DNA from 3 places in the Streptomyces sp. NPDC002133 genome. Region 2 is predicted to be linked to each of the others. Evidence: riboswitches for the same ligand, from Rfam matches in the RefSeq annotation. Region 2 holds a riboswitch; each other region holds the start of a gene.
What was found. A riboswitch is a leader RNA that binds a small molecule or an ion and turns the genes downstream of it on or off. The one in region 2 is predicted to bind cyclic di-AMP.

Region 1 (10,453 bases), on a different contig from region 2:
CGCCACAGCACACCAGCCGCGTCCCGGGCCAGCAGGTCACCGGCCTTGTCGCCGTTCAGGTCACCGACACCCACGACCGCGTTGTAGATCTGCCACCCGGGGCCGACCTTCACCCGGGCCCTGAACGCGCCCGCGCCGTTGTCCGCGTACAGATACAGCTCGCCCGCCGGCGTACGCGCCAGCAGATCGGCACGCCCGTCACCCGTCAGATCACCCGGCGAGGTCAGCACGTTGTAGATGTTCCAGCCCGAACCGATGACGCGCTTGGCCCCGGTTGGCGCGAACGCCTTGCCGCAAGCCCCGTCGTAGCGCGTCAGCACACCCGAAGAGTCCCGCACCAGCACGTCGTTGCACCGGTCGCCGGACAGATCCCCGAACGGGACGACGACCGAGGCCGTCGGCCAGCCCGCCGCCGACACGCCCGTACCGAAACCGCCCGTGCTCGTACCCGTACGCACCGCCAGCGACCCGCCCGACGTCAGGCCCAGCAGATCACCCCGGCCGTCACCGCTGAAGTCACGCCACTTGGGCACCGGCTTGGGCGGAGCGGGGGGAGCGGGCGCGGTGGTGGCGGCGCGCACCTGGGTGGTCGCGTCCCTGGTGTCCTGCGCCCACATGGTGGCCTGCGTCCACACAGCGACGGGGCGGTTGCCGGCGTCCACGGTGACCTGGCCCTGGCTGTTGCCCTGGGTGTTGGTGCTCAACCGGACGGGCGAGGTCCAGACCCCGTTCACCCGGGAGGCGGTGTACAGCGCGTACGTGGGGCTGTCGCCGGGAACCTCCTGGCGCCAGACGGCATGCGCGGTGCCGTCCGCACCCACCGTCAGGTCGAATCGATCGTCCAGCACGTGGTAGGTGGAGAGCTGCTTCACGGCGGACCACGTGCCCGTGGCCGCGGACCGTGTGGTGGCAAGCACGACGACGCTGCCGACGGCGTCGCGGCCGCCCCAGAGCACGGTGATGTCGCCCTCGGGGCCGACGGCCAGGTCCCGCACGGGCAGGACCCCGACACCGGGGATCGGCTCCGCAGCTCCCCACGTGCGGCTGCCGGCCGGCCGCTGCGCGAGCATCGTGGACTCGTACGCCGTCCACACCAGCGCGGCCCGGCCGTCCCTGCCCAGCGTCAGCGAGCTGCCGTCCACGTAGATCCCGGACTCCGGACCCGGAGCGTAGACGGTGACCGGTGCGGACCAGTCCTGGCTGTCGGCCGCCAGGTCGACGACCTTGACGGAGTGGCCGTAGTGAGCGGAGGTCTTCTCGAAGGACAAGGTCGCCGTGCCGTCGACCGCGTACACGAGCTGGGGACTGGTGACGTCCGGCTGTCCCGGCGTGCCGACGTCGATCTGCGCCGGCTGCGACCAGGCGGCACCGGGCGCCGGGCGGACGGACGAGAAGAGGCCGAACCACGACGGGTCGCTGGTCAGGTCCCGCCAGACGGCGACGAGCTTCCCCGAGGGCGAACCCACCAGCCGCGCGTCCCGGATGGCGTCCGAGGCGGCGATGTCGGACGGGTCCGACCAGGTGGTGGCACCGGCCGCGAGCACGGACATCCGGAAGACGCCGCCGAGCCTCTCACCGTCGGGCGGGATGTCGTTCCGGTACTCCGTCCAGGCCGCGATGACGGAACCGTCGGCCGAGGTGACGAGCTGAGCACCACCTCGCGCTGTGGGGGTCGTGGCCAGCACATGCGGCGCGCCCCAGACGGTGCTCCCGGCCGCGCGAACAGCCACGACCAGCTCACGCTTGCTCTTGTCGGCGGGCTTGCGGTTCCACAGCGCGACGACGGCTCCGTTCTTGGCCGTCTTCACGTCAAGGACGTCTTGGATGGTGGTGCCGTCCGTCAGCGGTACGGACGCCGCCCACGGGTCGAGCGCCGCCGCGGTGGCGGTGGCGGCGACAGCCGTCCGGGCGGCCGGAGCGGCGAACGCGGCAGGGATGCCGGTCGCGGCGATACCGAGCCCGAGGACAGGTACGAGTGCGCTGCCGAGAACCCGGCGTACGGTGGTCCGCCGGGGCTGAGTGTGGTGACTCACTGGTGTCTCCATGGATGTGACGGACGCATGGAGAGGACGCGGCACGATCTGCCGCGGTCGACACTGTGAAGTGGTGAACCCCCTGGACCAACCCCCCATGCGGTGGGGGGAGAGTAACACCGGCGCCAGGGACGGCCATCCAGCCCTGGCTCCAATCGTGACCACCACGTGAGCACCCTCACCGTGACCAGTGGCGAAGTGCCGGCTGTCGGATGCCGAATCCGTAGGAACCACAGGCCGGACGAGTCCCTCGACCTCGACCTCGCATCCTCACCGACCCCGCCTGGCCCGCCCTCACCACCGCACTCGCCGACGCCGAAGCCCGCGGTCACCAACCCCACCAGCTCCTCCAGCAAGCCGCCGCCCAGCGCGAACCGACCACAGCGCGCCATCCCGCCCGGTCCTGATCACCCCCATCCACCACGCCGGCCGAAGCCCCGCCGCCAACCCCCGCGCCGAGGCCGCCCGCCGACGCTCGACCATCGCGGTCCGCATCCACGCTCGGCCGACCCGAGACGATCAGCGCTCGAAGCTGCCCATCGTCCTCGGCAATGACAACCGCCGGCACCGTCGACAGATGTCGCGAACCGACGCGGGGCTTGCCGTGCGCAGTAGAGCCGGCAGAAGCCGTCGACCCACTCGTTGCCGTCGTCCATGGCGGTCGGCGCGGGCAGCCCGCCGCGGGCGAATTCGGCGATCCCGGGAATCACCCTGTGCGGTCGCCCCCGTCAGGCCGGCGCGAGCCGACATGAGGAGCGGGCGCTGTCTGTGCCTAGACGCATTAATTATTTGCCTAATGCCTTTAGGGAAGCTTAGCGTCGGAGGCATGAAGGCACTGACCGAACAGGACATCCGCGCATCGTTCGTCAACTGCTCGAAGGGTGAGGCCAAGCGGCTGGCCGTCCCGCGCGATCTCGCCGAGCAGCCCTGGGACGACCTCGACTTCCTGGGGTGGCGTGATCCCGCCGCGCCCGACCGGAGCTATGTCGTCGCCGAGCGGGACGGCCGAATCGTCGGGGTGTCCCTGCGCTTCCCGTCCCGGCAGCGCGGCTATCTGCACCGCAGCATGTGCTCCCTGTGTCTGACGACCCACCCGGGAGGCGGCGTCTCGCTCATGACCGCCCGCAGGACCGGCCAGGCGGGCCGCGACGGGAACTCCGTCGGCATCTACATGTGCACCGACCTCGACTGCTCCCTCTACGTACGCAGCAAGAAGCAGTCGGTGCCCGGCGGGCGCCTCCAGGAGTCGCTCACGGTGGAGGAGCAGATCGAGCGCACCAGGGGGAATCTCCATGCGTTCCTCGATCGGCTGTGACCCGACGTGATCCGACAAGGTGCATCGGGTGCCAGTCGCGGGAAAACTGGACTTATGACTAGCAAGGCACTCCTGGAGGGTGGCCCGGAGGATCTGTCAGGACAGATCGTGCCGATCACCCCTCCCGGACAGGAGCTGAAGATTCCGCACCGCGGCGGGTACGAGCACTTCAAGGTCACGTCGCGCCATGAGGACAGCCCGGAGGGGCGGCTGCCCGTGTACGAATGGTGGGAGCGCACGGAAGTCGCCGAGTAGGCCCCGCGGCCCGCGGGACGTGGACGTGAGGGACCCGGTCGGACGCCCGGTACAGGCCGGGCCCTGCCGGTGTGATGGGGGTCGTCCGGAACTGCCCGGCAGCCGCACAGGAGCCGCCCGCGGCACCCCGCGACCGTAAATGGAGTGGATCTTGCTCCTGATGGCGTAAGGTGGTGTTCACCGACGCGGGGTGGAGCAGCTCGGTAGCTCGCTGGGCTCATAACCCAGAGGTCGCAGGTTCAAATCCTGTCCCCGCTACTCAAGGCCGAAGGCCCGGATCCTGATGGATCCGGGCCTTCGGTGCGTCTGGGTCCGGCCGCGCCGGGCCCAGCCCGCTCGCCGCTTGACCTTTACGCAACGTCAAGTTCTAGCGTGAAGGGCATGGAGTGGTCGATCCAGGAAATCGCCAGGAAAGCCGGTACGACGAGCCGCACGCTCAGGCACTACGGGGAGCTGGGGCTGCTCGTGCCGAGCCGAATCGGCAGCAACGGCTACCGCTACTACGACCAGGACGCCCTGATCCGGCTGCAGCGCATTCTGCTGCTCCGCGAGCTGGGGCTCGGGCTGCCGGCGATCGCGCAGGTCCTGGAAGGACAGCGGGACACGGCCGCCGCCCTGCGCACCCATCTGAGGTTGCTGGAGCAGGAGCGGGAGCGCATCGGGCGGCAGATCGCCTCGGTGCGGACCACTCTCGACCGCACGGAGAGAGGAGAGGAACTCATGGCGGAAGAAGTCTTCGACGGCTTCGACCACACCCAGTACGAGGAGGAGGTCACCGAGCGCTGGGGCCGGGATGCATACGAGAGGGGCGACCGCTGGTGGCGTTCGCTCAGCGCCCAGGAGAAGCAGGCCTTCCAGGACCGGCAGGCCGGGATCGCCCGTGACTTCGGCCAGGCGCTCAAGGACGGGCTCGCAGCGGACAGCGACGAGGTGCAGGCGATCGCGCAGCGGCATGTCGAGTGGCTGTCGGTGACGGTCACGCCGACGAAGTCGTACGTCATCGGGCTCGGCGAGATGTACGTCGCCGACCCGCGCTTCGCGGCGAACTACGACCGGCACGGCGAGGGCGCGGCGGCGTTCGTTCGCGACGCGATCAAGGTGTACGCGGAGCGCAACCTCGGCGACGACTGACAACGACCGGCGCGGGCTGCCGCGGAGGCCCACGACGGCCCACGACGGCCCACGGAGGCCCGCGAAGGGCCACAGCGGGCCACGACGGGTGACGGCGGACGACGACCGCGCCCGACCGAGACCCGTTGTTCCCGAGGTCACCAGGAGGGCCCCCTGGTGACCGGCGGCCCGGACCGCCCGATCGGTCGACGTGGCACCGGACGCAGACCCGGGAGCTAGCCCGGTTGGCCGACGGCGATTCGCTGCGCTGCGCGGCTCCGGCCAGCCTGGGTGGGGCACGGTAGGTCCGCACCGTGGGCGGACCGGGCAGGAGACCATCGGTGGGGCAGCGAACAGGCGACAGCGACGACGGCATCGGCGATGACGGCGCCGCGCCGCGCCGGGACGGCGGCCGCCGGATCGCCCAGGTGCTGCCCGTGCTGCTGATCGTGGGCGGGATTTTCTTCGATGTGGCCACCCCGGCGTCGTACACCGCATCGCCGCTCTTCGCCGCATCTCCGCTGGTGGCCGCGCCCTTCTTCTCCCCGCTGTACACCCTGCTGGTCGGCGTCGGCGCCCTCGCGGCGGAAGCGGGGCTGCAGGTGTACAACGGCACGTTCACCGAGATCCCGTCGGTGACCGAGATGCTGACCGTGCTCACCGTCGCCGTGATGGCCCTCTTCATCAACCAGGTCGTACGTCGCGGCAGCGCGCGACTCGCCTCCGCGCGCGTCGTCGCGGAGGCCGCCCAGCGGGCCGTGCTGCCCTCGCCCGCCGCGCGGATCGGCGATCTGCAGATCGCCGCGCGGTACGAGGCGGCGCAGGCGGACGCGTTCATCGGCGGCGACCTGTTCGCCGTGCAGGACACTCCGTACGGGGTGCGGCTGGTGGTCGGGGACGTACGGGGGAAAGGGCTGAACGCGGTCGAGGAGGTGGCCGTCGTGCTCGGTGCGTTCCGGGAGGCGGCCGAGCAGGAGCCCACCCTGGAGGGGGTTGCGCAGCGGCTGGAGCGGGCGCTGAAGAGAGGTGGCACGCGGCGCTCGGAGCCCGACGTGTTCGAGGGGTTCACCACGGCCCTGCTCGCCGAGATCCCGCGCGGCGTCGGACGGGTGCGGGTGGTCAACCGGGGCCATCCGCCGCCGCTCGTGCTGCACGCGGACGGCGTGCTGGACGTGCTGGAGCCGAGCGAGCCCGCGCTGCCCCTCGGCATGGGCGATGTCGGCACCTGGCCGGACCGGGTGGACGAGGCGGCGCTCCCGGCCGGGGCCACGCTGCTGCTCTACACGGACGGGCTGTCCGAGGCGCGTGACGAGCACGGCACCTTCTACGACCCACGCGAACGGCTGAGCGGTCGAATCTTCCCCGGCCCCGAGGAACTGCTGGACGCGGTCGTCGCCGACGTGCAGCGGCACACGAACGACGGGTCGACGGACGACATGGCGCTGCTGGCGGTCAGCCGACCGGGGGAGCGGCAGCCGGAGCGGCGCCGCACGATGCCGGTGGTTCCCTGAATCGCCCACGGCTCCTCCTGTCGCGACGGAGCGTGATCGAAAGGAAGCCCTCCGCATAACATTTGATGCACCGTCAGAAACTGGGGGGTAGGTGAGGGGAGGTCAACTCGCCCGTTTCCCCCCTCTTGTGCCCGGAAAGTCCAGGCCAAAGTCGTTAACGATCAGTGGGAACGGCTTGGAATACCGCCCCGGTGTCTATTAACGTTCGATAACGCAGCGCGGTCGTCCCAGCCGTCGCAAGAGACGGCACCGCGCGCACGCGCCGAATTCCGCAAGGGAACCGGGGAACCACCAATTGGGGTGAATCGGGCACTTTATGGTGCTCGTAGGAGACCTTCCTGCTCCGAACCCGTCAGCTAACCCGGTAGGCGAGAAGGAAGGAAAGGAGCACGCCTCCGTGGCGTCCAACGAGCCTGCCCTCCAAGAGCCTCCCACCACCGAATGGTTCCCCGCCGGCGAGTGGGTCCCCACGGCCGGCGCGGAGGAGTGGAACCCGACCGAGGAGTCCGTCCGCCCGGTCCGAGGCAGGCACCGCGTCGTCAAGCAGCGCAACGGGCTCGCCCGGAGCTCCACCGTCCTCGGGGTCGGCGTCATCGCCGCGGTCGGCGCCGGCGGCATGGCCACCGCGCAGGACAAGCCCGCCGTCTCCATATCCCTGCCCGACACCATCACGGACAACCTCCCGGACGCCAAGTCGCTGCCGGGCGTGGGCTCCCTGATGTCGGACGGGTCCGACGAGCAGGACGGCAACGGGAACGCGGCGCCGCTCACCGCGCTCTCCGTCGCCGACACGGCGTCGGCCACGGACGGCGGGGAGAACGCGGCCGGCGCGGGCGAGGCGCTTCGCGCCCGCATCCTCCAGCAGGCCGAGCAGCAGCAGGCCGAGGCCGACGCCGAGGCGAAGGCCGCCGCGGAGAAGGCCGCCGCCGAGAAGGCGGCCGCCGAGGCGAAGGCCCAGCAGACCGAGGCCGAGGCCGCGGCCGCGGAGGCGAAGCGGCTGGCCGAGGAGGAGGCGGCGCGCAAGGCGGAGGCCGAGCGGCTCGCCAAGCTCGCCGCGAGCTACTCCCTGCCGACGTCCTCTTACACGATCACCTCGACCTTCGGCCAGGCCGGCTCGATGTGGTCCTCCGGCTACCACACCGGCCTCGACTTCGCGGCGCCCACGGGTACGCCGGCGAAGGCCGTGCACGGAGGCACCGTCAAGTCGGCGGGCTGGTCCGGATCCTACGGCTACCGCGTGGTGCTGGAGCTCGAGGACGGCACCGAGATCTGGTACGCGCATCTGTCCTCGATGACCGTGTCCGCCGGACAGACGGTCACCACCGGCGAGACGATCGGCCGTGTCGGCGCGACCGGCAATGTCACCGGACCGCATCTGCACCTCGAGGTGCACACCGCGGGCGGCACCGGGATCGACCCGTCGGCGTGGCTGCGCGACAAGGGCCTGAGCATCTGACTCACCGCTTCGGCGGTTCGGCGGCTTGATGCTTCGGTGCTTCGGCGGTTCGTGATGCGCCGAAGCCCCGATGCCCCGATGCGTCGTACGACTCCCGACGTTGGCGTTCGCGTCCACGATCACGCTGCACGTCGCTTTTCACGCTCATATCGCTTCGCCCGATTCCGGGCGTCCGTTCCGGGCGTTTCCTCGCGCTCGTACGACCCCGGCAGCCCTGGCGGCACCCCCCCGACGTCAGGGCTGTCGGCCTATCCCCGGTACGGGTTGTAGCCCCCGTAGTCCCGGTACGGCGCCGGAGCCGGGGCCGGAGCCGGAAGCAAGACCCTGCCCGACGCCTGGGCGGCGTACGTCAGGGCCGGGGACGCGATGTGCTTGCGCTGCCAGAGGTGGTGGAGCAGTTCCTGCTCGCGGGCGACGAAGTCCGGGCCCGCCGTGCCTCGGTGGGCGCGGTGGCGCAGGAACGCGAGGGAGGTCGCGAAGGCCTCGTACTCGGACACGGCGCGGGCGGCCGCGGGGCCGTGGGTGCGGCCCGCCATGTCGCGGGCCATCGTGCGCGCCCGCATGGAGGACAGGGCGAGCGGCTCGGCGGGGGAGAGCCAGCCCGCCGCGGCGTACGCGGGGAGCTGGGCCGCGACGGTGCGGAGCTCACGCTGCCGGGTCCAGACCGCCAGCCAGGTCAGCAGCCCGAAGGCCGGGACCATGAACGCCGCGTACACCGCGTAGAAACCCCACGGGCCGAACACCCCCGAGCCGTTCCACAGCGCATGCATGCCCATCGCCAGCGCAAGGCCGAGCAGCGGCAGCGCGGTCCTGCGGAACCTCCGCCGCCGTGCCGTGATCGCCGCGAAGCCGAAGCCGATGCCGGTCAGCACGGTGAAGAGCGGATGGGCGAACGGCGACATCACGATCCGTACGAAGAAGGTCGCCGCGGTGACGGACGCGAAGCCTGAGTGGCCGAACTCCTGGTCCTCGCCGAACGCGTTGCCGAGATAGAGGATGTTCTCGGTGAAGGCGAAGCCGGTCGCGGTGAATCCGGCCACGACGACCCCGTCGACGATCCCCGTGAAGTCCCGGCGCCGGAAGAGGAAGACGAGCAGGACGGCGGCCGCCTTGGCGCTCTCCTCCACGATCGGGGCGATGACGGTCGCGCCGATCGTGTCCGCTGATGTCGGATCGGCCGTCGCGGTCGCTATCCACTGGGTCGCGAACGAGTTCGCGATGATCGCCACGAGCGCGGCGGCGCAGGCCCCCCAGGCAAAGGCGAAGATGAGGTTCCGCCACGGGCCCGGCTCGACGCGGTCCAGCCAGCGGAACGCCGCCATCAGCAGCGGGACCGGCAGCACGGCGAGGCCGAGGCCCACCAGAAAGCCCTCGGTGCCGGTCTGCTCGCGCACGAGCGCGAGGATGACCAGGCCGGAGAGGCCGAGCAGGGTGACCAGGGCCCCGGCCCGCAGGGCCTTGCTCCGCCAGAGGGCGCGGCTCGGCCGGTAGCGCCACTGCGCACGCGCCGGCACTGCGTCGAACAGGGGCTGTTCGTCGCACGCCGGGACGGCGGGGTGCGGCGCGGCCGGTTGCGGCTGCGGGGACCAGTCGGACACGCGACGACCCTAACCAGGGGCACTGACAGTGCGCGACGGGGTTACGCGACGGACTTGCCCGGCGGGTCGGGCGGCGCCCGGGGTGCTACCTGCGGCGGAACAGCAGGTCGTGCACCACATGCCCCTTGTTCAGGCCCTGCCCCTCGAACCGGGTCAGTGGCCGGAAGGCGGGGCGGGGCGCGTATCCGCCGTCCGCCTGGGTGTTCTCGAAGCCGGGGTGTGCGGAGAGGACCTCGAGCATCTGCTCGGCGTACGGCTCCCAGTCGGTCGCGCAGTGCAGTACCGCGCCCGGCTTCATCCGGCTCGCGGCGAGCGTGAGGAACTCGGGCTGGATCAGCCGGCGCTTGTGATGGCGCTTCTTCGGCCACGGGTCCGGGAAGTACACGCGGAGCCCGTCGAGCGCGTCCGGGGTGAGCATCTCGCGGAGCAGGATGATCGCGTCACCGTTGGCCACACGGACGTTGGTGAGGCCCGCGCGGTCCGCGAGCCCGAGGAGATTGCCCTGGCCCGGCGTGTGCACGTCGACCGCGAGGATGCCGGTACCGGGGTCGGCGGCGGCCATCTGGGCGGTCGCCTCGCCCATCCCGAAGCCGATCTCCAGGACGACCGGCAGTCCGTCGAACATCTCGGCGAGATCGAGGGTCCGCAGCCCGTCGATGTCCAGCCCCCAGGTGGGCCACAGCCGCAGAAGCGCCTCGCCCTGGCCGGCGGTCACCCGGCTCCGGCGCGGCTGGAAGCTGCGGATCCGGCGCTCGTGGTGCGACCCGGCCGGATCGGCGGCGGGCCCGCCCGGGAACCGCGGCTCGCCCTTCGGGCGGGGACCCTTGGTGGTGACGTTCTCGAACTCAGACACAATGCCCCGATTGTACGGCGGGTGGTGTGTGCCTGCGGCGGGCTTCTCTCCGCCCTGGTGCCCCGCGGCAGGCGGGGCTCGTCCGGAGTCGTCCGATGACGGACAGGCTCGTCCGGAGTCGTCCGATGACGGACAGGCTCGTTCCGAGTCGTCCGATGACGGACACCCGGGCTGTACGGACGGTAGCGGGCAGGCAGGCGTCGCACGGCCGCGGTCAGGGCACGGGCGGGGCCCTGGTCCGCATGATCAGAATGATCAGAGGCAGCGCCTCACGCCAGGTGTGCCAGCGCCCGCCTTGCCACCTCGCGGCCGATCGGGAGCG
Region 2 (10,453 bases):
CCCGGGCAGATCGACGAGGCCGTCCGCGAGGAGGTCCTGCTGACGAAGCTGGCCCAGGCGCTCGGCGCCGACCTGGGCACTCCGCAGGGCCAGCAGAAGGTCGGCGAGGCGCTCACCGCCGCGTCGAAGGCCCTGGACATCGAGGTGAGCCCGCGCTACGGCGCCTGGGACGACGCGAAGATCCAGCTCGGCGAGTACAAGGCCCCGTGGATCACCCAGATCACCAAGGAGCCGGAAGCCGTCCAGGCCGGGGCCTAGCGAGCCGGACTGCGGGCGGCTCCTGATCCCCGTCCCGCTCCGGCCGCGCCCCGCGGCCACGGTGCCGGCAGGAGGAGACGCTCATGACCGCACCACGAGGGAAGCCGGAAGCCGTACCCGTCGTCGTCCGCCGCCGGCCCGATCCGGCCGATCACGTGGTCTGGGAGCCCTGCGAACGCTGGGTCCGCGGGACCAGGGACGGCGTCACCGTCGTCGACAGCCGCCGGCCGCTTCTGGTCTGGGAGCCGGGCCGCCCCGTGCCGCTGTACGCCTTCCCGGCCGAGGACGTGCGGACCGACCTGCTGCGCAGGACCGAACGGCCCGCCTCGGCCAGGCGGCACGCGGGAGCGACCGTCTTCTACGACCTCGTCGTCGGCGACCAGGTCGTCCGGGCCGCGGCCTGGACGTACCCCGGCGAGGAGCTGGCCGGTCACATCGGCTTCGAGTGGTTCGGGCGCGAGGTGCTGGACCACTGGTACGAAGAGGAGGAGGAGATCTTCGTACACCCCCGTGACCCGCACAAGCGGGTGGACGCCCTGCCCAGCACGCGCCATGTTCAGGTCGAGATCGAGGGCACGGTCGTCGCGGACACCCGACGACCGGTACTGCTCTTCGAGACGGGGCTGCCGGTCCGCTACTACTTCGCGCGCGAGGACGTCCGTCTCGATCTGTTCACCGCGACCGGCACGCACACCCGCTGCCCCTACAAGGGCGTGGCGACCGAGTACTGGTCGTGGGCGGGCGGCGGTGATGTACGGCCCGACATCGCCTGGAGTTATCCCGATCCGCTGCCGGCCGTCCATGCCGTCAAGGGCCTGGTCGCCTTCTACAACGAGTTCGTCGACGTCATCGTCGACGGAGAACGCCAGGAACGGCCGGTCACCCTCTTCTCGAAGCCGGCCGCCCTCTCCTCGAAGAGGGGCCCGGACCGGCCTGGGAGCGGAGCGACGTAAGGTCGAGACGTGAACGCTGAAGCCCCCGTCGAGCCCGGCCGTATCGTCCTGATCACCGCCAGCCACCGCGTCGCGCCCGGACTGCTGTCCTGGCCCGCGTGGCAGACGCTGCACGCAGCCGACCGGGTGCTGTGTGCGGACGGCGGCCATCCGCAGCTGCCGTATCTGAGGGAGGCGGGGGTCGGCGTGGAGATCGCCGCGCCCTCCGCCCAGGAGCTCGTCGACGCGTGCGCGGGAGGCCGGACCGTCGTGGTTGTCGCGGCCGGTGAGGGCGATCAGGCCCTCACCGACGGCCTCTCCCGCATGGCGGGCTCCGGCCGGGTCCAGATGCCCGACCTGGAGCTGCTGCCCGGCTCGTACGACCTGCCCGGCGCTCGTCTGCTCGATCTCGTCCAGGTCATGGACCGGATCCGCCGTGAGTGCCCATGGTCCTCGCAGCAGACCCACAAGGGCCTGGCGAAGTACGGCATCGAGGAGGCGTACGAACTCGTCGAGGCCATCGAGGACGGCGACCGCGACGAGCTGCGGGAGGAGCTCGGCGACGTGCTGCTGCAGGTCGTCTTCCACGCGCGCATCGCGCAGGAGGATGCGGACGAGCCGTTCTCGATCGACGACGTGGCCGGGACGATCGTCGACAAGCTCATCCACCGCCACCCGCACGTATTCGGCGACGCGGACGCCGAGAGCCCCGAGGACGTCAAGGCCCACTGGCTGCGCACGAAGGCTGTCGAGAAGCAGCGCGAGTCGGTGACCGACGGCGTCCCGCTCGGCCAGCCCGGCCTCGCCCTGTCCGCGAAGCTGGCGAGCCGCGTCCGGACGGCCGGGCTCGATGTGGAGCTGCCGACCGGCGACGGCGACCGCGGCGACCGCGGCATCGGGTACGAGCTGCTCGCCATGGCCGTTCGGGCCGAGGCCGACGGGCACGACCCGGAGGCCGCGCTGCGGGCTGCGGCACGTGCGTACCGCGACGCGATCCGGGCCGCCGAGGACCGGGCTAACGTCGAGGGGTGAACGACGCCGCACCCGAACCTCCCGAACTCTTCACCTGGGAGTTCGCCACCGATCCCTACCCCGCCTACGCCTGGCTGCGCGAGCACGCGCCCGTGCACAGGACCCGGCTGCCCAGCGGGGTCGAGGCCTGGCTGGTGACCCGGTACGGCGATGCCCGGCAGGCGCTCGCGGACCAGCGGCTCAGCAAGAATCCCGCGCATCACGACGAGCCGGCGCACGCGAAGGGCAAGACGGGCATCCCGGGCGAGCGCAAGGCGGAGCTGATGACGCATCTGCTGAACATCGACCCGCCCGACCACACCCGGCTCCGCCGGCTGGTGTCGAAGGCCTTCACGCCGCGCCGGGTCGCCGAATTCGCGCCGCGCGTACAGGAGCTGACGGGCCGGCTGATCGACACGATCGTCGCGAAACAGGACGGCGCGGCCCAGGGAGAGGCCGACCTCATCCACGAGTTCGCGTTCCCGCTGCCCATCTACGCGATCTGCGACATGCTCGGCGTCCCGCCGGAGGACCAGGACGACTTCCGGGACTGGGCGGGGATGATGATCCGGCACGGCGGCGGGCCGCGCGGCGGGGTCGCACGGTCGGTGAAGAAGATGCGCGGCTATCTGGCCGAGCTGATCCACCGGAAGCGGGAAGCGCCGGGCGACGACCTGATCTCCGGGCTCATCAAGGCCTCCGACCACGGCGAGCACCTCACCGAGAACGAGGCCGCCGCCATGGCCTTCATCCTGCTCTTCGCCGGCTTCGAGACCACGGTCAATCTCATCGGGAACGGTGTGTACGCGCTGCTGCGGCACCCGGAGCAGCGGGCGCGGCTCCAGGCGTCCCTCGCCGCCGGCGACTCCACGCTCCTCGAGACCGGCGTCGAGGAGCTCCTGCGCTTCGACGGTCCCGTGGAGCTGGCCACATGGCGGTTCGCCACCGAGCCGCTGACCCTGGGCGGGCAGGACATCGGCGTCGGCGACCCGGTCCTCGTCGTCCTCGCGGCGGCGGACCGCGACCCGGACCGGTTCCCGGGCCCTGACGTCCTCGACCTTGCGCGCCGGGACAACCAGCACCTCGGGTACGGGCACGGCATCCACTACTGCCTCGGTGCGCCGCTCGCCCGCCTGGAGGGGCAGACCGCGCTGGCGACGCTGCTGACCCGTCTGCCCGACTTGCAACTTGCGGTCGATCCGTCCGAATTGCGGTGGCGTGGGGGGCTCATCATGCGTGGATTGCGCACTCTGCCCGTTCGGTTCACTTCTCAAACGAGCTGACAGATCATCAACTCTGTGACTTTCACGTGATCTCCGCTGCATCGACTTGTGACTGACGTTCGAATGCGGCTACGTTCACCGTCAACGCGGGACTCCTCGGTCCCCTGGGGGCTCACGGGTCCCCTGCAGTCACACGGAAGGTCACGCGCATGCTCTCCGGGAACGGTCGACACCGCCGCCCCCGCCAGGCTCCCGCCCTCGTCGTCGCCGCAGGAGTGACCGGCTCGGCCATCGCCATCCCGCTGCTGGGCGCGGGCTCCGCCACCGCCGCCGACGCCACCACCTGGGACCGCGTCGCGGACTGCGAGAGCGGTGGCATGTGGAGCGCCGATCTCGGCAACGGCTACTACGGCGGACTGCAGCTCTCCCAGGACACGTGGGAGGAGTTCGGTGGCACGGCGTACGCGCCGCGCGCCGACCTCGCCAGCCGTTCGCAGCAGATCGCGGTCGCCGAGAAGGTGCTCGCCGCCCAGGGCCCGTCGGCATGGGCGAGCTGCGCCGTGATCACCGGCCTCGCGATCGACGGCGGCAAGGCAAAGGTCGACCCCGGGCTGACGCCCGGCGTGAACACCAAGGGCGACTCGACGGGCTCGGCGGACGAGGAGGTGGACCCTCCGTCGTTCGGCGACGGGGCCGACGCCTCGACCCCGCCCTCCGCCCCGGCCTCGTCTGCGCCCAGCCGGTCCGGGCAGTCCTCCGGGAAGCCCTCGGGCGGGGCGTCCACCGAGACGTCCGCCACCCCCGAGTCGACGGCGTCCACCCAGGACGTGACCGAGGGCGCCGAGAGCGGCTCCGGCAAGCACCGCGGTTCCGCCGCCGAGGAGCGCGAGGCGGGCAATTCGGGCAATGACCGGGAATCCGGTCGACATGCCTCACGGGATGACGCATCGGCACGAGACGGCGCTGCTGCGGCAGATGGGTACACCGTCCGCCCCGGCGACAACCTGTGGGCGATCGCGGACGCGAACGAGGTGCCCGGCGGCTGGCCCGCTCTGTACGAGGCGAACCAGGAGACCGTCGGCTCCGACCCGGACCTCATCCTCCCTGGCCAGAGTCTCGATCTGGGCCTGAAGGAGAAGCAGTTGAAGAAGTAGTTAGGGTGCTTATGTCCACTTCTGTGCAAGTGAGACATGAGTCTCTTCCGGTCAACTGGCGTGCTGTGGCTGCCAAGTCCGGTCATCCCGCTTCTCACCTGCGAAAACGGACATCTGTCCAGGGTGGGTAAGGGCGATTTCTCCCCGATGTTCGACTTTGAACATCGGGGAGAAGTGCGTTTACGGTCTGAACCGCTCGCCACCGCGGGCCCCGTCGACCGTCACGCCGAATCCTGCCGTCGGTCGAAGGGAACAGTCGTCGCGTCAAGCGCCGTAGGCAGGAGCGGGGGACCCAAGGTAGGTGCCGCGTCCGCCCCATGAGGGACGGTCACGGCTCGGGGTGAAGCCGCGCGCAATGGTCGCGCGTGGCCGGGCAACTCACTTGGCCCGAACCCGACAGCTCACCTCGTAGGCGTCGGTGAGGGGAAACTCCATGCTGCTTTCCGGCAAGGGCACGCACCGCCGCCCGTCCAAGGCGATCCGCCTCGTAACGCTCGCCGGTGTCACGGGTGCCGCGATAGCCGCGCCGCTCGTCGTGACCGGTACGGCGTCCGCCGCCACCGCCTCCGAGTGGGACGCGGTCGCCCAGTGCGAGTCCGGCGGCAACTGGTCCATCAACACGGGCAACGGCTACTACGGCGGTCTGCAGTTCTCGGCCTCCACCTGGGCCGCGTACGGCGGCACGGCGTATGCCGCCTCCGCCGACCAGGCCTCGAAGTCCCAGCAGATCGCGGTCGCCGAGAAGGTCCTCGCCGGCCAGGGCAAGGGCGCGTGGCCGCACTGCGGCGTGGGCCTGTCCAACGCCGCGTACACCGGTGGCGCCGCCGAGGCCGCCCCGAAGCCCGCCGCGCCCAAGTCCGAGACCCCCGCCCCGGCGCCGAAGCGCTCCGAGGCCCCGACCACGCGCTCCGCTCGCGCGGCCGCCCCGGTCAAGAAGGGCGACGGCGAGTACACGGTCAAGGCCGGCGACACACTCAGCGGGATCGCCGGGGCCGAGAACGTCAAGGGCGGCTGGAAGAAGCTGTTCGACCTGAACAAGGACGTCATCGACGACGCGGACGTCATTCACCCCGGCCAGAAGCTCCACCTGAGCTGACGACCCGGCTCCGGGACCGATCCCGGCTCCGGGGCTCCCCGACCCGGACTCCCGGGACGCCCGTAGTCCCCACGCTCCCGTACCCCGGTGGACCCGGTGGACCACCGGACGCACGCACCCCCGCCCCCAGCCACCCCGGCCCGGCGCACCTTCCCCCGTAGGTTCCCCGTAGCCCTGTGGGCAAGGGAGGTGCCGCCAGGCCGGGGTTTCTGTCTGTTTCATTCCCTTTTTCGTCCCACGGGGCGGGCAGCGGCCGGCCGCTGCCCCGGGGCCGGATAGGCTCATGTCGCAAGGCCGAAGCGACCCTGCACCACATGCGTCACATTTAGCGTCACATCCCAGAAGGAGATGCTCGTGCCGTCCATCGACGTCGTCGTAGCCCGGGAAATCCTGGACTCCCGAGGCAACCCCACGGTCGAGGTCGAGGTCGGCCTCGACGACGGCAGCACCGGTCGTGCTGCCGTGCCCTCCGGCGCCTCCACCGGTGCGTTCGAGGCCATTGAGCTCCGTGACGGAGACCAGAACCGCTACCAGGGCAAGGGCGTGGAGAAGGCCGTCCTCGCCGTCATCGAGCAGATCGGCCCCGAGCTCGTCGGGTACGACGCCACCGAGCAGCGCCTGATCGACCAGGCGATGTTCGACCTGGACGCCACCGACAACAAGGCGTCCCTCGGTGCCAACGCCATCCTCGGCGTCTCGCTGGCCGTCGCCCACGCCGCCTCCGAGGCCGCGGACCTCCCCCTCTTCCGCTACCTGGGCGGGCCGAACGCGCACCTCCTGCCGGTGCCGATGATGAACATCCTGAACGGCGGCTCGCACGCCGACTCCAACGTGGACATCCAGGAGTTCATGATCGCCCCGATCGGCGCGGAGTCCTTCTCCGAGGCGCTGCGCTGGGGCACCGAGGTCTACCACACCCTCAAGAAGGTCCTGAAGGAGCGCGGTCTCTCCACCGGTCTCGGTGACGAGGGCGGCTTCGCCCCGAACCTGAAATCGAACCGTGAGGCCCTCGACCTCATCCTCGAGGCCGTCAAGCAGGCCGGTTACGCGCCCGGCAAGGACATCGCCCTCGCGCTCGACGTCGCCGCCTCCGAGTTCTACAAGGACGGCAAGTACCTCTTCGAGGGCAAGGAGCGCTCCGCCGCCGAGATGACCGAGTACTACGAGGAGCTCGTCTCCGCGTACCCGCTCGTGTCGATCGAGGACCCGCTGTTCGAGGACGACTGGGCCGGCTGGAAGGTCATCACCGACAAGCTCGGCGCCAAGGTGCAGCTGGTCGGCGACGACCTGTTCGTCACCAACCCGGAGCGCCTCGCCCGCGGCATCGAGGACGGCGCCGCGAACGCGCTGCTGGTCAAGGTCAACCAGATCGGTTCGCTGACCGAGACCCTGGACGCCGTCGAGCTGGCCCAGCGCAACGGCTTCAAGTGCATGATGTCCCACCGCTCCGGCGAGACCGAGGACGTCACCATCGCCGACCTGGCCGTCGCCACCAACTGCGGCCAGATCAAGACCGGCGCCCCGGCCCGTTCCGAGCGCGTCGCCAAGTACAACCAGCTGCTGCGCATCGAGGAGATCCTCGACGACGCGGCGGTGTACGCGGGCCGCAGCGCCTTCCCGCGCTTCAAGGGCTGACACCCCTGCTTCCGTACGTCCCCGCACCCGGTCCCGTACCGTGTGCGGGGACGTACGTACGTAAAGGGGAGGCGCGCACATGGCCCGGGACCGGTTCTCCACCGCGACCCGACTGAGGCTGCTCGGCGAGCAGACCGCCGCCCGCGTCTACCGCTCGCAGAACCGCCGCCAGGCCCGCCGCTCCCGGCTCACCGGCCGGGCGGCCTTCCTCGCCCTGGTGGTCTGCTCGCTGATCGTCGCGCTCGCGTACCCGATACGGCAGTACGTGTCGCAGCGGAACGACATCGCCGAGCAGGAGCGGCTCGCCGCCGCCGCCCGCGCACGCGTGGAGCAGCTGCGCGACGAGAAGGCGCGGCTGCAGGACGACGCGTACATCATGCGTCTGGCGCGCGAGCATCTGCACATGGTCCTGCCGGGCGAGACGGGCTACACCATGATCGACCCGCGGGCCGGCCGGCAGCCCCGAGCCGAGGAGGGCGGCGCCGCCCGTCCCTGGTACTCGAACGTGTGGGACGGCGTCGACCACGCGGACGCGGGCCGCTAGCGAAGTCACGAAAACGAACGAAGAGACGTACGGACACATATATATGGACACGCCCCCTCCCACGACGGAGCACACCCCGCCCACCGAGGCGGACATCACCGCGTTCGAGGCCCAGCTGGGCCGGCCGCCGCGCGGTCTGCGGGCGATCGCCCACCGCTGCCCCTGCGGCAACCCCGACGTGGTCGAGACGGCCCCGCGGCTGGAGGACGGCACGCCGTTCCCGACGCTGTACTACCTGACCTGCCCGCGGGCGGCGTCCGCGATCGGCACCCTGGAGGCGAACGGGGTCATGAAGGAGATGACCGAGCGCCTTCGGACCGACCCCGAGCTGGCGGCGGCGTACCGGGCGGCGCACGAGGACTACATCGCGCGGCGCGACGCGATCGAGGAGCTGAAGGGCTTCCCGAGCGCGGGCGGCATGCCGGACCGCGTGAAGTGCCTCCACGTCCTGGTCGGCCACTCGCTGGCGGCGGGACCGGGCGTGAACCCCCTCGGCGACGAGGCGATCGCGATGCTCCCGGAGTGGTGGGCGAAGGGCCCTTGTGTCGCGCCGGACGCGGACGAAGCCTGAGAAGTCCCCCTCGCCCTTTCCCGTGGCGCTGCCCCAGACCCCCGGTACCGTCCGGTGGGCCCGTGTGCCTGTCCTCAATCGCCGGACGGGCTCGGAATCCCAAGGAGCCCCCATGACCCGCGTCGCCGCCGTCGACTGCGGCACCAACTCCATCCGCCTGCTCGTCGCCGACGCCGACCCTGCCACCGGCGAACTGGCCGAGCTCGACCGCCGGATGACCATCGTCCGTCTCGGCCAGGGCGTCGACCGCACCGGCCGCCTCGCGCCCGAGGCGCTGGAGCGCACCTTCGCCGCCTGTCGCGAGTACGCCGAGGCGATCAAGGGGTACGGCGCCGAGAGGGTCCGCTTCGTCGCCACCTCCGCCTCGCGCGACGCCGAGAACAGGGACGAATTCGTCCGGGGCGTCCTCGACATCCTGGGCGTCGAGCCCGAGGTGATCAGCGGCGACCAGGAGGCCGAGTTCTCCTTCACCGGCGCCACCCAGGAGCTGCCCGGCCACGAGGAGCGACTGGTCGTGGACATCGGCGGCGGCTCGACGGAGTTCGTCGTCGGCCACGACCACGTGGAGGCCGCCCGCTCCGTGGACATCGGCTGCGTACGGCTGACCGAGCGGCACTTCCGCAGCGATCCGCCGACCGCCGCCGAGGTCGCCGCCGTGCGCGCCGACATCGCCGCCGCGCTCGACCTCGCGGGAGAGACCGTGCCGATCCGCGAGGCGCAGACGCTCGTCGGCCTGGCCGGCTCGGTGACGACCGTCGCCGCGATCGCGCTGGGCCTGGAGCAGTACGACTCCACTGCCATCCACCACTCCCGGATCTCCCGCGAGCAGGTGGCCGAGGTGACCCGCCGACTCCTCTCCTCCACGCACGACGAGCGTGCCGCGATCCCCGTGATCCACCCCGGCCGGGTGGACGTGATCGGCGCCGGGGCGCTGGTCCTGCTGGAGATCATGGAGCGCATCGGCATCGCCGAGGTCGTGGTGAGCGAACACGACATTCTGGACGGAATCGCCTGGTCGATCGCCTAGCACCGCCGCCTCGGCAGCCCGCCGCGAAAAACTTCGTGAAGTTCTTCACAAGGAAAAGGGCCCGGTCGGCCGTCGAAAGTGTCCCTCGGCGGCCCTCCGGGCCTCTTTTTGTGCCCAACTCCGCCTGTGGGCCCACGGTCCGGCATGTGCCGGACGTGTTACGTACACATGAAGCGGGGTGGTGGTTCACCTTCCGCGCATGGGATGGGGCCAGCTCAGGCGGCCTGGACAACGGTCTCCGCCACAGCGTGGTTCCCCTGCCCTGCCATGACCTCGGTCACGTGGGCGGCGGAGTGTAGCAGAGAGCCCGAGAGTGCTTGTGAAGGGGCTCACGAGCGACCCCCTCTGGTGGGGTGGATACTCGATGGCATGAGCACCACGGAGCGTCCCAGGATCCTCGTAGTAGGCGGTGGGTACGTAGGCCTGTACGCAGCTCGTCGCATTCTGAAGAAGATGCGGTACGGGGAGGCGACCGTCACGGTCGTCGACCCGCGGTCGTACATGACGTACCAGCCCTTCCTCCCCGAAGCCGCCGCCGGCAGCATCTCGCCGCGGCACGTCGTCGTCCCGCTGCGACGCGTGCTGCCCAAGGCAGAGGTACTCACCGGCCGGGTCACCACCATCGACCAGGACCGCAAGGTCGCCACGGTCGCGCCGCTCGTCGGCGAGGCCTACGAGCTGCCCTTCGACCACCTGGTGATCGCGCTCGGCGCGGTCTCCCGCACCTTCCCGATCCCCGGCCTCGCCGAGCAGGGCATCGGTATGAAGGGCATCGAGGAGGCCATCGGCCTGCGCAACCACGTCCTCGAGCAGCTCGACAAGGCCGACTCGACGACCGACGAGGAGGTCCGCCGGAAGGCGCTGACCTTCGTCTTCGTGGGCGGCGGCTTCGCCGGCGCGGAGACCATCGGTGAGGTCGAGGACCTGGCCCGCGATGCGGTCAAGTACTACAAGAGCATCAAGCGCGAGGACATGCGCTTCGTACTCGTCGACGCCGCGGAC
Region 3 (10,453 bases), on a different contig from region 2:
CTCGCCCGCCCGGTCGTCGCGGGTGAAGATCACACCTTGCAGGCCACGGGCCGAACGGTTGTGCTCGATCTGGAGCGCCAAGGTGCTCTTTCCGCAGTCCATCGTTCCGGAGAAGAACACCAGCTCGGACATGGGGATGTGACGGCCTTTCCGTTTTGTGGTCGAGGGGCGTGGGTGAGGTGCGGCAGGGCCTACGAGCGGACTTCGACGAGCGGGACGAACTGCTCGGCCGGGGTCATGGAGCCGTGCATGCCGACCATCGCCGACTCGTTCGGCTCGTTGACGGATGCGGTGATCACGACATCGTCGCTCGCCGCGGCGACGACGTCGCCGATGCGCCGGTACACGCGCTCGTCGACCCGCGGGCCGAACCAGCCCGCCGCGATCGCCTCGTCCCTGCTCGCCACCCAGAACCGGTCGCCGAGCACCTCGCGCCAGACGGCGAGCACATCGCTCTCGGCGCCCGGGACGGCGTACACGTGCCGGGCCCGGCCCTCGCCGCCGAGGAGGGCGACACCGGCGCGCAACTCCCAGTCCTCGTCGAAGTCGATCCGCGACTCCTCGTCGAAGGGGATGTCGATCATGCCGTGGTCCGCGGTGACGTACAGCGCGGTGCGGGGCGGAAGCTGTTCGGCGAGGCGCTGGGCGAGACGGTCGGCGTACATCAGCTGGCCGCGCCAGGCGTCGGAGTCGACGCCGAAACGATGGCCCTTGCCGTCGACCTCGCTGTAGTACGTGTAGACGAGGGACCGGTCGGCGGCGGCGAGCTGCCTGGCGGCGAAGTCCATCCGCTCCTCGCCCGAGAGCCGGCCGTGAAACGTTCCGCCACTGAGTGCGATCTTGGTGAGCGGAGTGTCCCGGAAGGTCGGCGAGGAGACCTGCGCGGTGTGCACGCCGGCCTCGTCGGCCAGCTGGAAGACCGTCGGGTAGGGCTGCCACACGCGCGGCGAGGTCCACGGCTTCCAGCGCAGCTGGTTCATCAGCTCGCCGGTGTCCGGGTTGCGGGCGGTGTAGCCCGGGAGGCCGTGCGCGCCGGGTGGCAGGCCGGTGCCGAAGGAGGCGAGCGAGGTCGCCGTGGTGGCGGGGAAGCCGACGGTGATCGGTACGCCGGTGCCTCCGCAGGAGGAGGCGAGCAGCGAGTTCAGGAAGGGGGCGTCCTCGGGGTGGGCCTTGAGCTGCTCCCAGCCGAGGCCGTCGATAAGGAAGACGCAGTTCCGGTCGGCGGGCTCGAGCTGCGTGATCGAGGAGCCCAGTCCGGGCACGCCCTGGCCCGCGGCGAGCGTCGGCAGCAGATCGGCGAGCGAGGCGGAGCCGTACGCCGGGACGGGCGCGGTGCCGAGTGCGAGCGGGACGGGTTCCTCGGGCCAGGCGGAGGCCAGCTGGGGCAGGGCCATCAGCGGATGGCGGCCGTGGCGGCCGTCGCCTCTGACAGCGCCTGCGCGAACGCGAGCGTCTGCCGGACCGCCTCGGGGCCGTCGCCGGCCTCGCTGACGCGCAGGCTGAGGTCGTCCGCGGTGGAGCTCCCCGTGTAGCCGTGGTCCGCGTCGCAGTTGGGGTCGCCGCAGGCGGCCGGCTCCAGGTCGATACGGGAGACGGCGCCCCAGCCGATGGTGAGGACGACCTCGCGGGGGAGGGTGCCCGGGGTGTACGACTCGGGGTTGGCGACGACGCGGCTGACGACGACGGAGGAGATCCGGCCGAGCTTGACGGACTCGGTCGAGGTCGTGGCGTACGGCGTCGGGGAGCTGCTGTCGGCGGCCTGCTCGTCGGTGTGGCTGACGATGAAGCGGGCGGCGGTCAGGACGAGGACGGTGACATGGCGGCGGACCTCGTTCGCGTCGAACGTGGTCTCCTGATGGACCAGGTACGACGCGATCTGCTCACCACCGACAGCGGCCTCCACCGCTTCGGCCACGAGAGCCGGGTAGTAGCCGCTGCGCTCGATCGCCGTGCGCAGCCCCTGGGTCGTCGTACCGGTCTTCGCCATGCGCTCCATCCTACGGGGCTGCGGGACCCCGGAGTGCGCTCAGTAACTGGGGAGCGTGCGGGGTCCCAGGTCGGTGCGGGGCGGGGCAGGGGCGAGCCGGACGGTGGCGCCGAGCACGGAGAGGCCGTGCTCGGCGACGACGACCGGTTCGAGGCCGATGTCGACCACCTCCGGGTGGTCGTCGACCAGTCGGGACACGCGGAGCAGCAGCTCCTGGAGGGCGGCGGTGTCGACGGGGGCGGCACCGCGCCAGCCGAAGAGCAGCGGGGCGGTCCGGATGGACCGGATGAGCTCGGCCGCGTCGCGGTCGGTGGCCGGGACGAGGCGGTGGGCCATGTCGCCGAGCAGCTCCGTGGCGGGGCCGGCGAGTCCGAAGGACAGCACGGCGCCGACGGCGGGGTCGATGGCGGCGCGCACGACGGTGTCCACGCCGCGGGGGACCATGGCCTGGACGACGGGCCTGAGCTCTTCGGGCTTGCCGAAGATGTCGGTCAACTCGGCGTATGCCTGGCGCACTTGCTGCTCGTCGGCGAGGTCGAGACGTACGCCGCCGAGGTCGGCGCGGTGACGCAGATGCGGGGCGGTGGTCTTGAGGGCCACGGGGTACCCGAGGCTCTCGGCGGCGTGGGCGGCGGCGTCGGGGGAGGGAGCGGGCAGGGTGGGCAGCACGGGGATCCCGTACCGCCCGAGCAGCTCCCGCGCGTCCTGCTCGCGCAGGGTGACCCCGTGCTCCACCGGCATGTCGCCGAGCAGCCGGCCCACCAGCGCGGCGGCCCCGCCCTCGTCGATGTCCTCGTACTCCGGCACCTTCCCGGGCTCGGCGGCCTCCCGCCGCCACTGCGCGTACCGCACGACCTCGCCGAGCGCCCGCACGGCCCGCTCGGCGGCGGGGAACGCGGGGATCCGCGTCGCGGACACGGGACGCCCCGACGAGGCGTCCGGCCCCCCGGCCCCGGCCTGTGCCGGACCGTGCGCGGCCGGCCGGCCTCCGTCCCCGGCCTCGGTCTCGGTCTCGGTCTCGGTCTCGGTCTCGGTCTCGGTCTCGGTCTCGGTCTCGGCACCACCGTCACCGCTGTGCACCCTGCCGGAGCCCGGGGACGCGGCGCTGCCCGGAAGGCCGGACGCCGCATGGCCGGCGGCAGCAGGACCGCGGCCGCCGGGGCCGCCCGGGGCCGCCGAGTTCGGGCCGAGGGCCGGGCGCAGCCCGCCTGAGGGCGATGCGGGCGAGGGCGCGCCGTCGACGGGAGGCCGAGGGCGCGACCCCGGATCCCGAGTCGGCACAACCGGGTCGGCCGCGGAGGCGCGGCGCTGCGGGCCGGAGCCGGCCGCCGCGGCGAGGGCGTCCGCCAGGCCGCCGAGTTCGACGTGGACGACGAGGACCGGCTTGGCCGGTCCCGTCGCCGCTGCCGCGCGGAGGGCCGTCGCGAGGACCTCACCGTCGCCGGACTCGGTGACCCCGCCGTCGCCCACCCAGGGGATCGCGTTGACGACGACCGCGTCGCACGCGTCGTCCCGCAGGGCCTCGCCGAGCGCCGCCCGGAAGTCGTCCGGTGTCGCCGCCGTCGTCAGGTCGCGCGGCGGCAGCGGGCGCAGCCCCTCCGTCAGGCAGGCGTCGTAGGTGAGGAGGCCGAGGGACTCGGAGTTGCCGAGGATGGCGACGCGCGGCCCCGCCGGCAGCGGCTGTCCCGCGAGCAGCAGGCCCGCGTCGACGAGCTCCGTGACCGTGTCGACGCGGATGACGCCCGCCTGCGCGAGCAGCTCGGACACGGTCGCGTACGGCACCCGCGTCGTCGGCACCGCGTGTCCGGGCGGCGCGCTCCCGCTGTGCCGGGCGCCCTTGACGACCACGACGGGCTTGACCGCCGCGGTACGCCGCGCGAGACGTGTGAACTTCCGCGGGTTCCCGATCGATTCGAGGTACAGCAGGACGACGTCGGTGTCCTGGTCCTCGTACCAGTACTGCAGGAAGTCGTTCCCGGACACGTCCGCCCGGTTCCCCGCCGAGATGAAGGAGGACAGCCCGGCGCCCCGTCGGTGCAGCCCCGACAGCAGCGCTATGCCGATCGCACCCGACTGGGTGAACAGCCCGATCCGGCCGCGCGCCGGCGACTCGGGCGCGAGCGACGCGTTGAGCCGTACAGCCTCCGAGGTGTTGATGATCCCGAAGGCGTTCGGCCCGATGATCCGCATCCCGTACGAACGTGCCTGGCGCACCAGTTCGCGCTGCCGCTCCCGCCCCTCCGCCCCGCTCTCGGCGTATCCCGCGGCCAGCACGACCAGACCCTGCACCCCGTGCTCGCCGCAGTCGGCGACGGTCTCAGGCACCCTTTCGGCCGGTACGGCGACGACGGCGAGATCGACGGGCTCCCCGGTCTCCGCGACGATCTCCGCGACCGAGCGGTACGCGGGGACGCCGTCCAGCTCGCGCACGTCAGGTGCGAGATTCCGGTTCACCGCGTACGCACGCCCGGTGTAGCCGGAGTCGAGCAGATTGCGCAGCACGGTACGGCCCACCCCGCCCGGCGCCCGCCCTGCTCCGATCACCGCCACCGACCTGGGCGCGAGCAGCCGCTGCACGGACCGCGCCTCGGCGCGCTGTTCACGGGCGCGCTGCACGGCGAGCGACTCGGCCGTCGGCTCCAGGTCCAGCGTCAGATGGACGGAGCCTTCCTCGAAGCTGCGCTTCTGTGTGTATCCGGCGTCCGTGAAGACCTTGATCATCTTGTTGTTCGCGGGCAGCACCTCGGCCGCGAACCGCCTGATTCCCCGCTCCCGCGCGACCGCTGCAATGTGCTCGAGGAGCGCGGAGGCGACGCCCCTCCCCTGGTGTGCGTCCTGCACCAGGAAGGCGACCTCCGCCTCGTCGGCGGGCTTGGACGCCGGCCTCCCGTTGGCGTCGATCCGGTCGAAACGGACGGTCGCGATGAACTCGCCGCCCACCGTCGCGGCGAGACCGACCCGGTCCACGTAGTCGTGGTGCGTGAATCGGTGCACGTCCTTCGCGGAGAGCCGGGGGTACGGCGCGAAGAAGCGGTAGTACTTGGACTCGTCCGAGACCTGCTCGTAGAAGCTGACGAGCCGCTCGGCGTCCTCGGTGGTGATGGGCCTGATGCGCGCAGTGCCACCGTCACGCAGCACCACGTCGGCTTCCCAATGGTCGGGGTAGGCGTGATCCGACGGGGTCTGCATGGGGAAAGAGTACGGCTCGGGCACCGGTCGCGAAGCCCGGGAGGCGGGTGCAGTCTGAGGGCACCCGCGCGTGGCCCGGACGCCGGCCGACGGCCGTTGCCGAGCACTGCACCACACATGAGAGACTGGTCTAGACAACCGCTTAGGACTTGAAGGGCACCACCATGGCTGAGCGCCGCGTCACTGTCGGCTGGGCCGAGGGCCTCCACGCCCGCCCCGCTTCCATCTTCGTCCGTGCCGCCACGGCCTCCGGCGTCCCGGTGACGATCGCCAAGGCCGACGGCACCCCCGTCAACGCCGCCTCGATGCTCGCGGTGCTCGGCCTGGGCGCGGAGGGCGGCCAGGAGATCGTCCTCGCCTCGGACGCGGACGGCGCGGACGCCGCGCTCGACCGTCTCGCGAAGCTGGTCGCCGAGGGTCTCGAGGAGCTCCCCGAGACCGTCTGACCGCTGGTCCCGCCCCGGGAAAGGACCTTGCACCCGCCCCGGCAGGGAATGACAAATAAATAGAAACGGCGGAGCCGCAGCAACCGGGAATTTCGGTCAGCGGCTCTGCCACTTTCAAATATCCCCTCTTTGTATACGGCGCTTCTGTTAATTGCGGACGCTCGCCGTGTTTACGGCGTGTTGCGAAGTCCTCACCGTCCCGCGCGTCGTGATGCGCAGCCTGTGCGCCCCCGCCATCCGCTCGGCGTGCATCGCGGTGAGCGCCCGCGCCCGCTCCGCGTCGCCGCGTGACACCGCGTCCACGATCGCACCGTGCTCGGCCCAGGACTCCACCGGCCGAGCGGGCTGCTCGACGGCGTACATCCAGGCGACCTTGTGCCGGAGCTGGGTGAGGAGCGCGATGAGTCCGGGGCTGCCGGAGGCCTGCGCGAGGGTCTCGTGGAACCAGCCTCCGAGCGACCGCAGATCCTCGCCCTGGCCCCGGCGCGCCCGCTCCTGGCCGAGCCTGACCAGGCCGCGCAGCACTTTGAGGTGGGCTTCCGTGCGCCGCTGCGCGGCCCGTGCGGCGCCCAGCGGCTCCAGCAGCATCCGGATCTCCAGCAGGTCGGCGGCCTCCTGCTCGGTGGGCTCGGCGACGCACGCTCCCGCATGTCTGCGGGTGACGACGAAGCCCTCGGACTCCAGGGTCCGCAGCGCTTCGCGCACCGGGACCCGGGAGACGCCGTAGCGGCGTGCCAACTGCTCCTCGGTGAGCCGGCTGCCGCGCTCGAAGACACCGGAGACGATGTCGTCGCGGATCGCCGTGCATACCGAGCGCGCAGGAATGCGCATACCGAACCTCCGCCTTTAATCCGCGCGAAACCCAGTCGAGCGATGTCTGTTCGGTGACTCTATTGCAGCCGGCCGGAATTTCCGATGGCCTGCCGGAATCCATGGATATCTTTTGGCCTGAATACGCCGAAAGCCCCGGCCGGTCGCCATGACCGGGCCGGGGCCCACGGCTGCGGAGGCGGGCGTCAGACGCTCACGCCGTGGCCGCGCAGATACGCGACCGGGTCGATGTCCGAGCCGTAGTCGGGGCTCGTGCGGGCCTCGAAGTGGAGGTGCGGGCCGGACGAGTTGCCGGTGGACCCGGACAGGCCGATCCGCTGGCCCGGGGTGACGGTCTGGCCGACCGAGACGCCGATCGACGACAGGTGGCCGTACTGGGTGTACGTGCCGTCCTTCATCTTGATCACGATGTTGTTGCCGTACGCACCGCCCCAGCCGGCCTCCACGACCGTACCCATGCCGACGGCGACGACCGGAGTGCCGGACGGGGCATGGAAGTCGACGCCGGTGTGGCTGCCGGAGGACCAGACCGAGCCGCCCGCCTGGTAGGCCGTGCTGACGTGGGAGGCGGCGACCGGGAGCGTGTAGGACATCAGGCGCTTGCGCTCGGCCTCGCGGGCGGCGCGCTCCTTGGCCTCGCGGGCCGCCTTGACGCGGGCCTCCGCCTTGCGCTTCGCCTCAGCCTCGGCCTTCGCGCGGGCGGCGGCCAGATCGGCCTCGTACTGCTGGGCCGCGGCCTGGGCGTCGATCTGCTCGGCGAGGGTGGTGCCGGCGGCGACGGCCTGGGTGAGGCCGGTGTCCTCGAAGGACGGGCTTTCCGTGTCGGCGGCGAGCGCCGGGGAGGCGAGGCCTCCGATGACGCCGGTGGTGGCGAGGGCAGCGGCTCCGGCGATGCCCGCGCGCTTGCGCGTCAGCCGGCTCGGACCACGATGCTTCCCGGTGGCACGGGTGAACGCCATGTAGTGGCTGATCCTTTCCTTCCTTCTCGCCTACCGGGTTAGCTGACGGGTTCGGAGCAGGAAGGTCTCCTACGGGCCCCTCCGCACGAGTGCGAAGGCGTCCGATTCACCCCAGGGGACATGTGGGTCCCCGGCTCCCCAGGCTCGCGCCCGACGGGGACTCGGCGATGGCTGTCCGATGCCGCTGGTGCGGCTGGTGCAACCGGCGGACAGCGCAGAAGACGCTAAGCCGGACATCTTTCAATCACCAAACGGACACGGAGATTTGTTGTGCATGCCACAGGCCAGACAGGCAGCCTCTCCAATAAAACGGACATACGGGAGGGCCCCGTTGGCACGATGCCAACGGGGCCCTCCGGGTGCGCCGGAACCGACCGGCGGTCAATCAGCCCGTGACAACAGTCACTTCACCGATGCCCAGCGCCCTGACCGGCTCCTCGATCTCGGCCGCGTCGCCCACGAGGACGGTGACGAGCCTGTCCACCGGGAAGGCGTTGACGACCGCGGCCGTCGCCTCGACCGTGCCGGTGCGGGCCAGGCGCGTGTACAGCTGCGCCTGGTAGTCGTCCGGCAGGTGCTGCTCGACCTGGTCGGCGAGCGTGCCCGCGACCGACGCGGCGGTCTCGTACTTCAGCGGGGCCACACCCACCAGGTTCTGCACGGCGATGTCGCGCTCGGCGTCGGTGAGGCCCTCCGCGGCGAGGGTGCGCAGCACCTTCCAGAGGTCGTCCAGCGCCGGGCCGGTGTGCGGGGTGTCGACGGAGCCGCTGATGGCGAGCGTGGCCGCGCCCGTGCCGTCGGCGGAGGAGCGCAGGACCTGGGCGAAGGCCCGCACGCCGTACGTGTACCCCTTCTCCTCGCGCAGGACGCGGTCGAGACGGGAGGTGAGGGTGCCGCCCAGGCAGTACGTGCCGAGGACCTGGGCCGGCCAGACGCGGTCGTGGCGGTCCGGGCCGATACGGCCGATGAGCAGCTGCGTCTGCACCGCGCCGGGGCGGTCGACGATGACGACGCGGCCCCTGTCGTCGGCGGTGATCGACGGCATGGGACGGCTCTCGGCCGCGCCACCGGTCCAGGCGCCGAGGGTGTCGGCGAGCACGGCATCCACATCGACACCGGTGAGGTCGCCGACGATCACGGCGGTGGCGGACGCGGGCCGGACATGGCCCTCGTAGAAGGCCCGCACGGCCGCGGAGTCGATGCGCTCCACGGTCTCCTCGCTGCCCTGGCGGGGCCGGGACATCCGGGAGGACGCCGGGAAGAGCTGTTTGGACAGCTCCTTGGCGGCGCGGCGGGCCGGGTTGGCGGTCTCGTGCGGGATCTCGTCCAGCCGGTTCCGTACGAGCCGCTCGACCTCGCTGTCGGCGAAGAGCGGCGCACGCAGGGCCTCGGCGAGCAGGCCGAGCGCCTTGAGGAGGCGGGAGACCGGCACCTCGAGGGAGACGCGGACGCCGGGGTGGTCGGCGTGCGAGTCCAGGGTGGCGCCGCAGCGCTCCAGCTCCGCGGCGAACTCCTCCGCAGTGTGCTTGTCGGTGCCCTCGGAGAGCGCCCGGGCCATGATCGTGGCTACACCGTCGAGGCCCTCGGGCTCGGCGTCCAGCGGGGCGACGAGGAAGATCTCGACGGCCACGACCTGCTGGCCGGGGCGGTGGCAGCGCAGGACGGTCAGCCCGTTGTCGAGCACACCGCGCTCGGGGGCGGGGAAGGCCCACGGCCTGGCCTCGCCCGCCTGCGGCTGCGGGTGGAATTCCATGGTCACGGCAGCGTCGGTCACTGGTCCGCCCCCTCCTCGTCGTCGTTGTCCTCGGTGTCCTCGGCGGACTGGACGGGCTCGTACACCAGAACCGCCCGGTTGTCCGGGCGCAGCCGGGCCTGGGCGACGGCCCTGACCTCCTCGGCGGTGACGTCGAGGACCCGCGACACGGCGCTGAGCGCCAGCTGGGGGTCGCCGAACAGCACGGCGTACCGGCAGAGTTCGTCGGCGCGGCCCGCGACCGTACCGAGCCGGTCCAGCCACTCGCGCTCCAGCTGTGCCTGGGCGCGCTCCATCTCCTCGGGCGTCGGGCCCTCGGCGGCGAACCGCTCCAGCTCGTCGTCGACGGCGGACTCGATGTCGGGCACCTCGACCCCGCCGGACGTCTTCACGTCCAGCCAGCCGAGCGAGGGCGCACCGGCGAGCCGCAGCAGGCCGAAGCCCGCGGCGACGGCCGTGCGGTCGTGGCGCACCAGACGGTTGTGCAGCCGGGACGACTCACCGCCGCCGAGGACGGTCAGCGCCAGGTCGGCGGCGTCGCACTCGCGTGTGCCGTCCTGCGGCAAGCGGTAGGCGGCCATCAGGGCGCGGGCCGGAACCTCCTCCTCCACGACCTCGCGCAGCTGCTCGCCGATGATGTCGGGCAGGGTGCCGTCACGCGGCGGCTGCTTGCCGTCGTGCATCGGGATGGAGCCGAAGTACTTCTCGATCCAGGCGAGGGTCTGCTCCGGGTCGATGTCGCCGACGACCGACAGCACCGCGTTGTTCGGCGCGTAGTACGTCCGGAAGAAGCTCCGCGCGTCCTCCAGCGTCGCGGCGTCCAGGTCGGCCATCGAGCCGATCGGGGTGTGGTGGTAGGGGTGTCCGTCCGGGTAGGCGAGGGCGGTCAGCTTCTCGAAGGCCGTACCGTACGGAACGTTGTCGTAGCGCTGGCGGCGCTCGTTCTTGACGACGTCCCGCTGGTTCTCCATGGACTCGTCGTCGAGCGCGGCGAGCAGCGAGCCCATGCGGTCGGCCTCCAGCCAGAGCGCGAGCTCCAGCTGGTGGGCGGGCATGGTCTCGAAGTAGTTGGTGCGCTCGAAGCTGGTGGTGCCGTTGAGCGAGCCGCCGGCTCCCTGGACCAGCTCGAAGTGTCCGTTTCCCGGCACCTGCGCGGAGCCCTGGAACATCAGGTGCTCGAAGAGGTGAGCCAGGCCCGTACGCCCCTTGACCTCGTGGCGCGAGCCGACGTCGTACCAGAGGCAGACCGCGGCGACCGGGGTCAGGTGGTCCTCGGAGAGCACCACGC

Region 1: it holds a riboswitch for cyclic di-AMP, as region 2 does, so the genes downstream of both, ABT078_RS24705 (M23 family metallopeptidase) here and ABT078_RS15760 (transglycosylase family protein) in region 2, are expected to answer to the same signal.
Region 3: it holds a riboswitch for cyclic di-AMP, as region 2 does, so the genes downstream of both, ABT078_RS38950 (M23 family metallopeptidase) here and ABT078_RS15760 (transglycosylase family protein) in region 2, are expected to answer to the same signal.

The regions. Positions count from the first base shown of each region.
Region 1 is NZ_JBEOXF010000028.1:75,319-85,771, forward strand. Features, by position in the region: gene ABT078_RS24670 (FG-GAP repeat domain-containing protein) at 1-2,033, opposite strand, end outside; partial or broken gene ABT078_RS24675 (mobilization protein) at 2,279-2,514, shown strand; gene ABT078_RS24680 (FBP domain-containing protein) at 2,860-3,348, shown strand; gene ABT078_RS24685 (DUF5988 family protein) at 3,403-3,603, shown strand; tRNA gene ABT078_RS24690 (tRNA-Met) at 3,788-3,861, shown strand; gene ABT078_RS24695 (MerR family transcriptional regulator) at 3,985-4,734, shown strand; gene ABT078_RS24700 (PP2C family protein-serine/threonine phosphatase) at 5,055-6,224, shown strand; cyclic di-AMP (ydaO/yuaA leader) riboswitch at 6,475-6,610, shown strand; gene ABT078_RS24705 (M23 family metallopeptidase) at 6,622-7,680, shown strand; gene ABT078_RS24710 (PrsW family intramembrane metalloprotease) at 7,929-9,278, opposite strand; gene trmB (tRNA (guanosine(46)-N7)-methyltransferase TrmB) at 9,364-10,134, opposite strand; gene lhgD (L-2-hydroxyglutarate dehydrogenase) at 10,401-10,453, opposite strand, start outside.
Region 2 is NZ_JBEOXF010000012.1:103,954-114,406, reverse strand. Features, by position in the region: gene ABT078_RS15785 (SurA N-terminal domain-containing protein) at 1-258, shown strand, start outside; gene ABT078_RS15780 (DUF427 domain-containing protein) at 342-1,211, shown strand; gene ABT078_RS15775 (nucleoside triphosphate pyrophosphohydrolase) at 1,221-2,222, shown strand; gene ABT078_RS15770 (cytochrome P450 family protein) at 2,219-3,484, shown strand; gene ABT078_RS15765 (transglycosylase family protein) at 3,634-4,578, shown strand; cyclic di-AMP (ydaO/yuaA leader) riboswitch at 4,838-5,008, shown strand; gene ABT078_RS15760 (transglycosylase family protein) at 5,012-5,674, shown strand; gene eno (phosphopyruvate hydratase) at 6,023-7,309, shown strand; gene ABT078_RS15750 (FtsB family cell division protein) at 7,389-7,853, shown strand; gene ABT078_RS15745 (DUF501 domain-containing protein) at 7,897-8,424, shown strand; gene ABT078_RS15740 (Ppx/GppA phosphatase family protein) at 8,537-9,451, shown strand; gene ABT078_RS15735 (NAD(P)/FAD-dependent oxidoreductase) at 9,821-10,453, shown strand, end outside.
Region 3 is NZ_JBEOXF010000082.1:17,227-27,679, forward strand. Features, by position in the region: gene ABT078_RS38920 (thymidine kinase) at 1-132, opposite strand, end outside; gene ABT078_RS38925 (alkaline phosphatase family protein) at 192-1,394, opposite strand; gene ABT078_RS38930 (DUF5998 family protein) at 1,394-1,987, opposite strand; gene ABT078_RS38935 (bifunctional acetate--CoA ligase family protein/GNAT family N-acetyltransferase) at 2,027-5,176, opposite strand; gene ABT078_RS38940 (HPr family phosphocarrier protein) at 5,341-5,622, shown strand; gene ABT078_RS38945 (GntR family transcriptional regulator) at 5,770-6,453, opposite strand; gene ABT078_RS38950 (M23 family metallopeptidase) at 6,639-7,412, opposite strand; cyclic di-AMP (ydaO/yuaA leader) riboswitch at 7,426-7,589, opposite strand; gene ABT078_RS38955 (M16 family metallopeptidase) at 7,798-9,186, opposite strand; gene ABT078_RS38960 (M16 family metallopeptidase) at 9,183-10,453, opposite strand, start outside.